Regions from separate parts of the Pseudoalteromonas sp. SG43-5 genome, predicted to be linked through region 2. Evidence: predicted binding sites of a transcription regulator. Region 2 holds the regulator's gene; the other holds the start of a gene.

Region 1 (6,522 bases), on a different contig from region 2:
ATTGTTTGGTCAACAAATTTTTGCATTATGCCAACAAGTTGTAGATAACCATCGTTTGATGGAATGTCCCATAGTAGCTCGTACTGATCTTTTAAACGCTCATACTCAGGAACAACTTGTTTTAAAATACCGTCTTTACTTGCTTTAACGCTAATATGTCCACGTGGTGGCTCAATACCGTTAGTTGCGTTAGAGATTTGCGACGATGTTTCTGATGGCATTAATGCACTTAGTGTTGAGTTACGCATACCGTGCTCTTTAATACTTGCACGTAGTGTATCCCAATCAAGATGAAGTGGCTCATCACAAATTTTATCTAAATCACGTTTGTACGTATCTGTTGGCATAATACCTTGTGAATACGTTGTCTCGTTAAACTTAGGACATGCGCCACGTTCTTTAGCAAGCTCGTTTGATGCTTTCATTAAGTAATATTGAATAGCTTCAAAGGTTTTATGCGTTAATGCATTAGCGCTGCCATCAGAATAACGCTTACCGTTTTTAGCTAGGTAGTATGCGTAGTTAATTACGCCTATTCCTAGTGTACGACGACCCATAGTTGCATTTTTAGCAGCCGGTACAGGGTAGTCTTGGAAATCAAGTAAGTTATCAAGTGCGCGTACTGCAAGTTCAGCTAGCTCTTCAAGCTCATCAAGTGACTCTATTGCACCTAGGTTAAACGCAGAAAGTGTACAAAGGGCGATTTCGCCTTCTTCGTCATTTACGTTATTAAGTGGCTTAGTTGGCAATGCAATTTCTAAACATAAGTTAGATTGGCGAATTGGCGCAACTTTAGAAATAAATGGGCTGTGTGTATTACAGTGATCCACATTTTGTAAATAAATACGACCAGTACTTGCACGCTCTTGCGCAAACATTGAGAAAAGCTCAATGGCTTTAATGCGTTTTTTACGAATAGACTCGTCTTGTTCGTATTTAACGTAAAGTGCGTCAAACTCAGCTTGGTCTTCAAAAAATGCATCATAAAGGCCAGGCACATCTGATGGGCTAAATAACGTAATGTAGTCGTCTTTAATTAAACGAGAGTACATTAATTTATTAAACTGTACGCCGTAATCTAGGTGGCGAACGCGGTTGTCGTCTACACCACGGTTATTTTTAAGTACAAGTAGGTTCTCTACTTCTAAATGCCAAAGCGGGTAGAATAATGTTGCTGCGCCGCCACGTACACCACCTTGTGAACAACTTTTAACCGCTGTTTGAAAGTGCTTATAAAAAGGGATACAACCTGTGTGATACGCTTCGCCGTTACGAATATGGCTACCTAGCGCACGTATTCTACCTGCATTAATACCAATTCCCGCACGTTGTGAAACGTATTTAACAATAGCTGACGACGTTGCATTGATTGAATCAAGGCTGTCGCCACATTCAATCAATACACATGAGCTAAACTGGCGAGTAGGCGTACGTACACCCGACATAATTGGCGTTGGTAGAGATATTTTAAATAAAGATACTGCATCGTAAAAACGTTTAATGTAATCAGTACGTGTTTCACGTGGGTAATCTGAAAATAAGCTTGCTGCAACTAAAATATATAAAAACTGTGCACTTTCGTATATTTCACCCGATACACGGTTTTGAACGAGATACTTACCTTCAAGTTGCTTTACAGCAGCGTAGCTAAAGTTAAGATCGCGAGAATGATCAAGGTATGCATCAAGCTCATCTAACTCTTGCTCTGTGTAATCTACTAGTAAATGAGCATCATAGCGTTTATCGCCAACCATTTTTGTTACGTGGTCAAATAAACGTGGTGGCTCAAATTGACCGTACGCTTTTTTACGTAAATGGAATACAGCTAAACGTGCAGCTAAGTATTGGTAATCAGGCGATTCTTTTGAAATCTGATCCGCTGCTGCTTTAATGATGGTTTCGTGAATGTCTTTAGTACGAATACCGTCGTAAAACTGAATGTGCGACTTTAATTCAACTTGCGAAACCGAAACGTTATTTAAACCTTCGGCGGCCCACTCAATAACGCGATGGATCTTATCCAGATCAAGAGGCTCTTTACGCCCGTCACGTTTGCTTACAGATAACTGTTGGTTCATTTGCCTGTATTCCTTGGGAATTATGTATTTTGACCAATGCTTTATACCTCGCCGGGGCAAGGTATATACTCATTTATTATAAGTTTCGCCATATTTGCGAATTTAATTGAATAACATTTGGCCACAATATCTGGTGTTGTTCAATTTAGAGATCACAAGATAGTGTGGTCTGAGTTGTTTTGCAAGGGACATAATTGCCCCTATTTGTGGATAACTTCGGGATAACGTATTTGTGTTAGTAGATACTCACCTTCGAACAATCATTTAAGTTGAAATATGCAAAAATCAACTAATGATCTGCTAAATTTACGCATTTTAAAAATAAATTTTGACTGCTTTTTTTATCAGCAAGCTTTGCGTAAAAACTAACACAATCACAATATATAGTGTTTATTAATTAACATGGCACTATATATGGTTAAAACCATCAATTGGGCTTTGCCAGTTAAAATCAGCATTCCAGCTGTTGGCTTCATCAATACTTGGTATGTAACCCCAAAGTGCCGTTGCTGTGCGCATACCTGCGGCTTTGCCTGCTTGTATGTCTCGCTGTGCATCACCAATGTACAAACAGCGTTTTGGTTGCACTCCCATAAGCTTTGCACAGTGTAGCAGCGGTAAAGGGGATGGCTTAGCTTCAGCTAAGGTGTCGCCACTTATTACTACACTAGCATTTTTCAATGCGGGAATTGCTGCCACTAAAGGATCAGTTAAAAACCCTGGTTTGTTAGTCATGATCCCCCATTTGATCTTTTTCTGATCAAGGGCAATAAGCAACGATTCAACACCGCTGAAGCAATGTGTGTGATTTGCTATGTTTGCAGCGTATTCGTCAACTAATTGCTTAATAAGCTCGCTTTGAGGTTGTGTGTCCCATAACTCTTTAAAACCAGCCTCTAATAATGCGCCTGCGCCGTTAGATGCCGCAGGACGGTATACATCACTACTAACAGGCTCTATTTTATTATTAATGAGAACTGCATTTAAAGCCGCACCTAAATCATCAGCGGTGTCGAGTAGAGTGCCGTCTAAATCAAATAAAAATGCATCGTACTCAATAAGGGGGAGGGGGGCTTGAGAGTTAGCCATTAAGCTAACTTCTCGAAGTACAGTATGTAATTTACGCTAACGTCACTATTGAGCGTATATTGCTTTGATAGTGGGTTATAAGAAAGGCCTGTACTTGCACGAACTTTTAAACCCGCTTGCTCTGCCCATGTAATAAGCTGTGCAGGTTTTATAAACTTTTTATGGTCGTGTGTACCTTCAGGCACCATTTTTAAAAGCTTTTCAGCACCAACAATAGCGTATAAATATGCTTTAGGTGTTTTGTTCAGGGTTGAAAAAAACACGTCTGCGCCTGGTTTGGCAAGTGCAGCTACGGCATGAATGATAGATGCTGGGTCGGGAACGTGCTCAAGCATTTCCATACAGGTTATTACATCAAAGCGCTCTGGGTGTTGCGATGCAAACTCTTCTGCTGGCACTTTTATGTAATCTACATTTACGCCAGTTTCTAAACTGTGCAACTTAGCAACAGTTAAAGGCTCTTGCCCCATATCGATGCCAGTTACTTTTGCGCCCATGCGCGCCATGCTTTGGCTTAAAATACCGCCACCACAGCCAACATCGAGTGTTTCTTTATCGAATAAGCCTTGCGTTTTGTTTGCTATAAAGTCTAAACGTAACGGGTTAATTTCGTGAAGAGGTTTGAATTCTCCGTCTAGGTCCCACCAACGCTCGGCGATGGCTTCAAATTTTGCTATTTCTGCGTGATCTACATTTTGATGTTCGGTCATAAAATACTTCCTCGTCAATCTGAGGCCATTATATAGGGCTAAATTGATAAATCGCAAAGTTTTGCGCCTGTAAATTAAAATTAATTGTGATAGCATGGCTGTTAGAAATAATAACAATACTCTTAATACCCAATACCGGGTTGTTGAGAGCTGATACTGAAGGAATGTGATATCAAATGACTGATCTCGCCAATGAAATTCTGCCAGTCAATATTGAAGACGAGTTAAAAAACTCCTACTTAGATTACGCAATGAGCGTAATTGTAGGACGTGCATTACCAGACGTACGTGACGGCTTAAAACCTGTTCATCGCCGCGTTTTGTTTGCAATGAACGAGCTTAGTAATGACTGGAACAAGCCTTACAAAAAATCGGCCCGTGTGGTCGGTGACGTAATCGGTAAATACCACCCACACGGCGACAGTGCAGTTTATGACACGATAGTTCGTATGGCTCAGCCATTCTCACTGCGTTATATGCTAGTAGATGGCCAAGGTAACTTCGGTTCGGTTGATGGTGATTCAGCAGCGGCAATGCGTTATACAGAAGTACGTATGGCTAAAATGTCGCATGAGTTATTAGCCGATCTTGAAAAAGAAACGGTTGATTTCGTTCCTAACTACGATGGCACTGAGTTCATCCCTGATGTTTTACCAACGAAAGTTCCTAATTTATTAGTGAATGGTTCGTCAGGTATTGCAGTAGGTATGGCTACAAATATACCACCACATAACTTAACTGAAGTTGTAAATGGTTGTTTGGCACTTATTCAAAATCCAGATTTAACTATTTTAGAGTTAATGGATTATATTCCTGGTCCTGATTTCCCAACGGCTGCAATTATCAACGGTAAGAAGGGTATTGAACAAGCCTACTTAACTGGCCGTGGTAAAGTGTACATGCGTGCACGCGCCGACATCGAAACCGATGAAAAAACAGGCCGTGAAACAATCATCGTTCACGAAATTCCTTATCAAGTTAATAAAGCTCGTTTAATTGAAAAAATTGCTGAGCTGGTTAAAGATAAGAAAATTGAAGGTATTAGTGCGCTACGTGATGAATCAGATAAAGACGGTATGCGTATCGTTATTGAAATCAAACGTGGTGACGTAGGCGAAGTTATTTTAAACAACTTGTATTCACAAACTCAGTTACAAACTGTGTTTGGTATGAATATGGTTGCGCTAATTAATAACCAACCTAAATGTTTCAATTTAAAAGAAATGTTAGAAGAGTTTATTATTCACCGTCGTGAAGTAGTAACTCGTCGTACAGTATTTGATTTACGCAAAGCCCGTGACCGTGCACACACGCTTGAAGGCTTAGCGATTGCGCTTGCGAACATTGACCCAATTATCGAACTTATTCGTAAATCCCCTACACCCGCTGAAGCTAAAATTGCTTTAACAGCGCGTCCGTGGGAATTAGGTAATGTACAAGGTATGCTTGAAAAAGCAGGTGAAGACAATGTTGCTCGTCCAGATTGGTTAGCGAGCGAACTTGGTATTCGCGATGGTCAATATTATATCTCTGAGCAACAAGCTCAAGCAATTCTTGATTTGCGTTTACATAAGCTAACAGGTCTTGAACACGAAAAAATCTTGACCGAATACCAAGCGTTATTAGAATTAATTGCTGAACTACTTTATATTTTGGCAACTCCTGAGCGTTTGATGGAAGTTATTCGTGACGAGCTAGTTGAAATTAAAGAGCAATATGGTGATGAGCGTCGCACTGAAATTAATGCAGCTGCTCACGATATCAGCCTTGAAGACTTAATTACCGAAGAAAACGTAGTCGTAACGCTTTCTCACGAAGGTTATGTGAAGTATCAGGCATTGTCTGATTACGAAGCACAGCGTCGTGGTGGTAAAGGTAAGTCAGCAACGAAGATGAAAGATGAAGATTTCATCGAGCGTCTATTAGTTGCAAATACACACGATACTATATTGTGTTTCTCTACGGCCGGTCGTTTATATTGGCTTAAAGTATATCAGTTACCACTAGCGAGTCGTGCAGCGCGCGGTAAGCCAATTGTTAACTTGTTACCACTTGAAGCTGATGAACGTATTACTGCTATATTGCCAGTACGCGAGTACGCAGAAGATAAATACATCTTTATGGCAACAGCATTTGGTACAGTTAAGAAAACACCATTAACGGCTTACAGTCGTCAACGTGCAAGCGGTATTATTGCTGTTAACTTAAATGATGGCGATAGCCTGATTGGGGTTGATATTACCGATGGTAGCAACGAAATTATGTTGTTCACTGATGCAGGTAAAGTTGTACGCTTTAAAGAAGCTGAAGAAACAACAGTTGTTGATGAAAACGGTAACCCAGTATTAGACGAAGAAGGTAACCCTGAGATTCGTTTCAAAGGCGTTCGCCCAATGGGTCGTACTGCTACAGGTGTTCGTGGTATTAAAATGGCCGATGATCAACGCGTAGTATCGTTAATTGTACCAAAAACTGACGGTGCTATTTTAACGGTAACTGAAAATGGTTACGGTAAGCGTACACAACTAGAAGATTACCCATCTAAGAGCCGTGCAACACAGGGTGTTGTATCTATCAAGGTGAGTGAGCGTAACGGTGCTGTTGTTGGCGCTGTACAAGTTGATGATAACGACGAAATCATGATT
Region 2 (6,522 bases):
TAAGCCAAACAACTGGCCGCGTGTGCAAACAATGTTAGATAATAACTGGTTTAGCTACGATAATTTTTATTCAACTAGCGTAAACGAGGAAGACACGCAATCGGTGATGAAAAAAATTCAACAAACGGGTTATGTTGCAGAGCCTCACACTGCTATTGCGTACCAAGGTCTTGTTGAAAATCGAGCGCCTGGTGCAGCGGGCATCTTTTTAGCCACAGCTCACCCTGCTAAGTTTAAAGAAAGCGTAGAGGGTATTTTAAATATTGAATTAGGTATGCCAAAACCACTTAGCGACGCACTAGCAAAACCATGCCTAGCAAGCGATATAAAGGCCGATTACGACGCATTACGTACAGAAATACTTGCTAAACTTGGCTAAGTTAATTAATTCAAAAAGGCGGTTAAGCCGCCTTTTTTTATAACTTTAGGCTTTTAAATCTAGTGAGTTGCATTTACTAATTAAATGTAGGAAATAGCATTCATTTAAAATCGTTATGGTTTTATAAGAAAATATCATCTTAAAAAGTCTGTGAAATAGTTTCAATCCCTGTTTAAATATCCTCAACTTAAGAGCGTAGGCAAAGAGTCGTTTAAAGCGTACAATAAAGCCTCTAAAAAACACCATACACGTTGCCCTAGGAGACCCCAATGTTAGAACGTAGCATGAATATTTCGGATTTTGATCCAGAGTTATTTGACGCGATAAACAAAGAAACTGCTCGCCAAGAAGAGCACATTGAACTAATCGCTTCAGAAAACTACTGTAGCCCACGCGTACTAGAAGCGCAGGGTTCACAGCTTACAAATAAATACGCAGAAGGTTACCCTGGCAAACGTTATTATGGCGGTTGTGAGCACGTTGATGTTGTTGAGCAATTAGCAATTGACCGTGCTAACGAGTTATTTGGTTCTGACTACGCAAACGTACAACCACATGCTGGTTCGCAAGCTAATGCTGCTGTTTTTCTAGCGCTATTAGAAGCAGGCGACACTGTACTTGGTATGAGCTTAGCTCATGGTGGTCACTTAACTCACGGATCACACGTAAGCTTCTCTGGTAAGCTTTACAATGCAATTCAATACGGACTAGATGAAACAACGGGCGAAATTGATTACGCACAGGTTGAAGCACTAGCACTTGAGCATAAACCAAAAATGATTATTGGTGGTTTCTCAGCGTACTCAGGTATTGTTGATTGGGCTAAATTCCGTGAAATTGCTGACAAAGTAGGTGCTTACCTGTTTGTTGATATGGCTCACGTTGCAGGTTTAATTGCGGCAGGCGTTTACCCAAGCCCAGTTCCTCATGCACATGTTGTAACTACAACTACGCATAAAACACTTGCTGGTCCTCGTGGTGGTTTAATTATCTCTGCATGTGGCGATGAAGCAATCTATAAAAAGCTTAACAGCGCAGTTTTCCCTGGTGGCCAAGGTGGTCCTTTATGTCATGTTATTGCAGCAAAAGCAGTGGCATTTAAAGAAGCGCTTCAACCAGAATTTAAAGTATACCAAACACAAGTTGTTAAAAACGCAAAAGCAATGGTTGCTGTAATGCAAGAGCGCGGCTACAAAATCGTATCTGACAAAACTGAAAACCACTTATTCCTACTCGATTTAATCGATAAAGATATTACTGGTAAAGATGCAGACGCAGCCCTTGGTAACGCTAACATCACAGTTAATAAAAACTCAGTGCCAAACGATCCACGTTCTCCGTTTGTAACATCTGGTTTGCGTATTGGTTCTCCTGCAATCACTCGTCGTGGTTTCAAAGAAGAAGAATCAAAAGAGCTTGCTGGCTGGATTTGTGACGTACTAGATAACATCACTGATGAATCTGTACAGGCGCAAGTTAAAGAAAAAGTAAAAGCAATTTGTGCAAAATTACCTGTTTACGCTTAATTGCATAAGCAGCAGTAATTTAGATCACATAGGCTAGGGGCCTGTTTATCTTTCGAGGTTTAATTTGCAGTAGCATGTTTGGTTTTTAGGCAAGGCAGAGTCTATGTAGTGTGGTTACTCCACACAAATAGGCGATAACGCAGCATAAATGGCAAACATGCACTGCCCTCGGGTTCGTCCTAGGGGCGATTTACTCTTTGTTGCTCGGTTTTTACTTAGCCCACTAGGTTACAAACCTCGCGCCGCGATTAAATCACCCATAGATAGAACAAATTTAATCCTGAAAGGTCAACAGGCCCTATTTTTTTGCTAAGATAAAAGACCGCTATTTAGCGGTCTTTTTTGTTTTAAAACGGAAGTACCGAGCTATGCATTGTCCATTTTGTACCGCAAAAGATACTAAAGTTATTGACTCACGCCTTGTTGGTGGAGGCCATCAAGTTCGCAGGCGCCGTGAGTGCAACGACTGCCATGAGCGCTTTACTACATTTGAAGGCGCTGAACTGGTTATGCCTCGTGTTATTAAACAAGACGGCAGCCGCGAACCATTTAACGAAGATAAATTATTAAATGGCTTAAATCGCGCACTCGAAAAACGCCCAGTGAGCACAGAGCAAGTAGACGAAGTTGTGAATATAATAAAATCGCAGTTGCGTGCTACAGGCGAGCGAGAAATTTCAAGCCATTTGGTTGGTGAATGCATTATGGAAGCCCTCAAAAAGCTCGATAAAGTAGCGTATGTGAGATTTGCCTCTGTTTATCGCTCGTTTGAAGATATACGCGAATTTGGCGAAGAAATTGCCCGCTTAGGGGAGTAACAATGCAAAGCCAAGTTCCTTTTACTGAACATGATGAAATGTATATGGCACGCGCCATAGAACTTGCCAAAAAAGGCCGGTTTACTACCACACCTAACCCTAATGTTGGCTGTGTTTTAGTTAAAAATAATCAAATAATTGGTGAGGGTTTTCATCAATTAGCAGGTCAAGGCCATGCAGAAGTAAATGCACTGGCTGTCGCTGGAAAAAATGCACAAGGTGCAACGGCTTATGTAACGCTTGAACCGTGTAGTCATTATGGCCGTACGCCACCGTGCGCCGAAGGCTTAAAAGCTGCCGGTGTGGTAAAAGTAATTGCTGCTATGGTTGATACAAATCCACAAGTTGCTGGCAAAGGCCTTAAAATACTGAGCGACGCGGGTATTGACGTTGCTTACGGGTTACTCGAATCACAAGCTCGCGCACTTAACGTTGGCTTTTTTAAGCGTATGGAACAAGGCTTACCTTATGTGATTTGCAAAATGGCAGCGAGTATTGATGGTAAAACGGCGCTTAAAAATGGGCAAAGTAAGTGGATCACAAGTCCTGCTGCTCGACAAGACGTACAATTATACCGAGCGAAAAGCTGCGCTATTTTAACCGGTGCCGATACAGTGCTAGTAGACGATGCTAAACTTAATGTGCGACTAAGTGAGCTGCCTTGCACACTGCCTACTGATTTGCCGCTTCGCCAGCCCGTGCGTGTTATAATTGACTCTCAAAACCGTTTAACACCTGACCTTGCTTTATTTGAAATCCAAAGTGATGTAATAATATTTACGACTAAGGTTGATAAATCATTGCAATGGCCGCATTTTGTAAAGCATATTGAAGTCAGTGAAAGTAACGGTAAAGTTGATTTACAAGCCGTTTTAGAAAAACTTGGGCAACTGCAGTTTAATAATGTTTGGCTTGAAGCTGGCGCAACACTTGCTGGTAAAATGACAGAGCTTAATTTAGTTGACGAGTTTGTTTTTTATTTAGCGCCTAAACTAATGGGCCATGATGCAAAAAGTTTAGTTAATTTTCCTGAATTGACGAGTATGCAAAACACCGTTGATTTAACATTTAATGAATGTGCGCGCATTGGTGACGATTTACGTATCACCGCGTCAAAACTCATTAAAATCACTTAATAAAAAGAGTAGTGCTATGTTTACTGGGATAATAGAAGCCACAGGCAAAATTGCTTTATTACAAAAAAAACAAGGCGACTTAGCCATTCGTATCCAAAGTACTGATCTTGATATGACAGACGTAAAGTTAGGTGACAGCATTGCAACTAATGGTGTTTGCTTAACTGTAGTTGGTAAACATATTGATGGTTTTAGTGCGGATTTATCTAATGAGACGATTAGTTTGACCGGTTTTGCTCACTATGCTTTAGGACAAACGGTGAATCTTGAAAAAGCCATGCAACCTGTTTCTCGTTTAGGCGGTCATTTAGTGTCTGGCCATGTTGATGGTATCGCAACAATTACAAGTATTACAGCAAACGCCAGAGCAACAGAATATTGGCTTACAACTGACGAAAATTTAATGAAATACATTCCTTACAAAGGTTCGGTATGTATTGATGGTATAAGCCTGACAGTAAACGCTGTAGAGGGTAATAAATTCAAATTAACAATTGTCCCACACACGAGTGAGCAAACCACAATTGCTCATTTTAAAGTAGGTACCCAAGTTAATTTAGAAGTCGATCAAATTGCACGTTATTTAGAGCGCCTTATAAGGGGTGCAGAGCAACCAACGGGCTCTGATATTTCGATGAGCTTACTCGCTAAAGCGGGTTTTATTAAATAACGAAACTGACAACTTACACGAGCAAATTTATGAATTTACACAGCGCGCAAGAAATCATCGACGATATTAAAGCCGGTAAAATGGTTATTTTAATGGATGATGAAGATAGAGAAAACGAAGGCGATTTAATAATAGCTGCTGAGCATATTAGCGCAGAAGCGATTAATTTCATGGCTACCCATGGCCGTGGTTTAATTTGTTTAACCATGACGCAAGAGCGTTGCGAGCAACTTGATTTACCGTTAATGGTTAAAAACAATGGTGCAGCATTTTCGACTAACTTTACAATGTCGATAGAAGCATCAAAAGGTGTTACAACCGGTATTTCAGCAGCAGATAGAGCGCGTACAGTGCAAGCGGCTATAGCTAAAGGCGCAGTCCCAAGTGATATTGTTCAGCCTGGACATATTTTTCCTATTATGGCGCAACCTGGTGGCGTATTAACTCGCGCAGGACACACTGAAGCTGGCTGTGATTTAGCGCGTTTAGCTGGGCTTGAAGCATCATCTGTTATTGTTGAAATACTTAATGCTGATGGCACTATGGCACGCCGCCCTGATTTAGAAGTTTTTGCGAAAGAGCACGATATTAAAATTGGCACCATTGCTGATTTAATAGAATACCGCAACTTAAACGAAACAACAATTGAGCAAGTAGCAAAATGTAAGTTACCAACTGTTCATGGTGAATTTGATTTAGTTACTTACAAAGACACAATTGACGGCCAATTACATTACGTATTGCTCAAAGGCGATATAAAAGATCAAGAGCCGACAAATGTACGTGTACATTTGCAAAGTACCTTTAACGATATTCTACTTTCAGACAGAAGTGCTGACCGTAGCTGGGGCCTTTCTGAAGCAATGGCTTATATCGCTAAAAATGAAGGTGCTTTAGTTATTTTAGGTAAGCAAGAAAGCACTGAAGAGTTAGAGGCAACTGTGAAAGCATTTGCAGCAGCTGATGCCGGCGAAAGCGTTACGCCACGTAAATTCAAAGGTACATCTCGTACTGTTGGCGTAGGTTCGCAAATACTTGCCGATCTTGGAATTAAACAAATGCGATTAATGAGTCGCCCTAAAAAGTACCATGCACTTTCGGGCTTTCATTTAGAAGTTGTTGATTACGTTGAGCCACAATAAGCATCACGCTTAAACTAGGCTATTATTTTATTTTTATGGTATGATGCGCAGCAATTTTTGCGCAATCGCAACCGCTTGAACTTATTTTTAGGGTTATCAAATGAAAATTATTGAAGGTAATAAGTACGCTCCAGGCAAAAAATTTGCCATTGTCATTTCTCGTTTTAATGACTTTATTGGTAGCAGCCTCCTTGCAGGTGCTGTTGATGAGCTAAAACGCACAGGTGGCGTATCAGATGACGACATTACCGTTATTTATGTGCCAGGCGCGGTAGAATTACCTTTAGCGGCTAAACGCGTTGCGGCAAAAAAAGAGTATGATGCAATCATCGCATTAGGCGTAGTGATCAGAGGTGGTACACCACACTTTGACCTAGTTGCTGGCGAATCAAACAAAGGTCTTGCGCAAGTATCACTTGAGTATGATATCCCGGTTGCATTTGGCGTATTAACCACAGAAAGCATTGAACAAGCAATTGAGCGTGCTGGCACCAAAATGGGCAATAAAGGCGGCGAAGCTGCTTTAGGCGCGCTTGAAATGGTTAATGTGTTAGATAAAATTTAAGTTTAAGGAATTTTTGTGAAACCAGCAGCAAGACGTAAAGCACGTATCTTAGCACTCCAAGCCGTTTATTCTTGGCAAATAAGTGGCAATTTAATTGCCGATATCGAACAACAAATGTTGATCGAAACAGACGTTACTAAAATTGATGTTGAATACTTTAAAGATCTAGCGACGGGTGTTGCTGTAAATTACAAGCAACTAGACGAAGCTGTATCACCACATTTAACACGTCCGTTTGATGACTTAGATATGGTTGAGCGTGCAATTTTACGTTTAAGCAGCTATG

The links. The regulator NrdR, encoded in region 2, represses ribonucleotide reductase genes. The targets are predictions, from matches to a motif close to AAACACNANATNTNGTGTTT.
Region 1: a site for NrdR is predicted at 2,198-2,217, ahead of nrdA (class 1a ribonucleoside-diphosphate reductase subunit alpha). Genes of this name have one in related genera too.

Annotation. Positions count from the first base shown of each region.
Region 1 covers NZ_JACJFA010000017.1:47,262-53,783, reverse strand. Annotated here, with positions in the region: gene nrdA (class 1a ribonucleoside-diphosphate reductase subunit alpha) at 1-2,078, opposite strand, end outside; gene H5161_RS15835 (HAD family hydrolase) at 2,487-3,167, opposite strand; gene ubiG (bifunctional 2-polyprenyl-6-hydroxyphenol methylase/3-demethylubiquinol 3-O-methyltransferase UbiG) at 3,167-3,877, opposite strand; gene gyrA (DNA topoisomerase (ATP-hydrolyzing) subunit A) at 4,054-6,522, shown strand, end outside.
Region 2 covers NZ_JACJFA010000001.1:18,049-24,570, reverse strand. Annotated here, with positions in the region: gene thrC (threonine synthase) at 1-379, shown strand, start outside; gene glyA (serine hydroxymethyltransferase) at 649-1,905, shown strand; gene nrdR (transcriptional regulator NrdR) at 2,274-2,723, shown strand; gene ribD (bifunctional diaminohydroxyphosphoribosylaminopyrimidine deaminase/5-amino-6-(5-phosphoribosylamino)uracil reductase RibD) at 2,726-3,859, shown strand; gene H5161_RS00085 (riboflavin synthase) at 3,876-4,529, shown strand; gene ribBA (bifunctional 3,4-dihydroxy-2-butanone-4-phosphate synthase/GTP cyclohydrolase II) at 4,559-5,671, shown strand; gene ribE (6,7-dimethyl-8-ribityllumazine synthase) at 5,772-6,236, shown strand; gene nusB (transcription antitermination factor NusB) at 6,252-6,522, shown strand, end outside.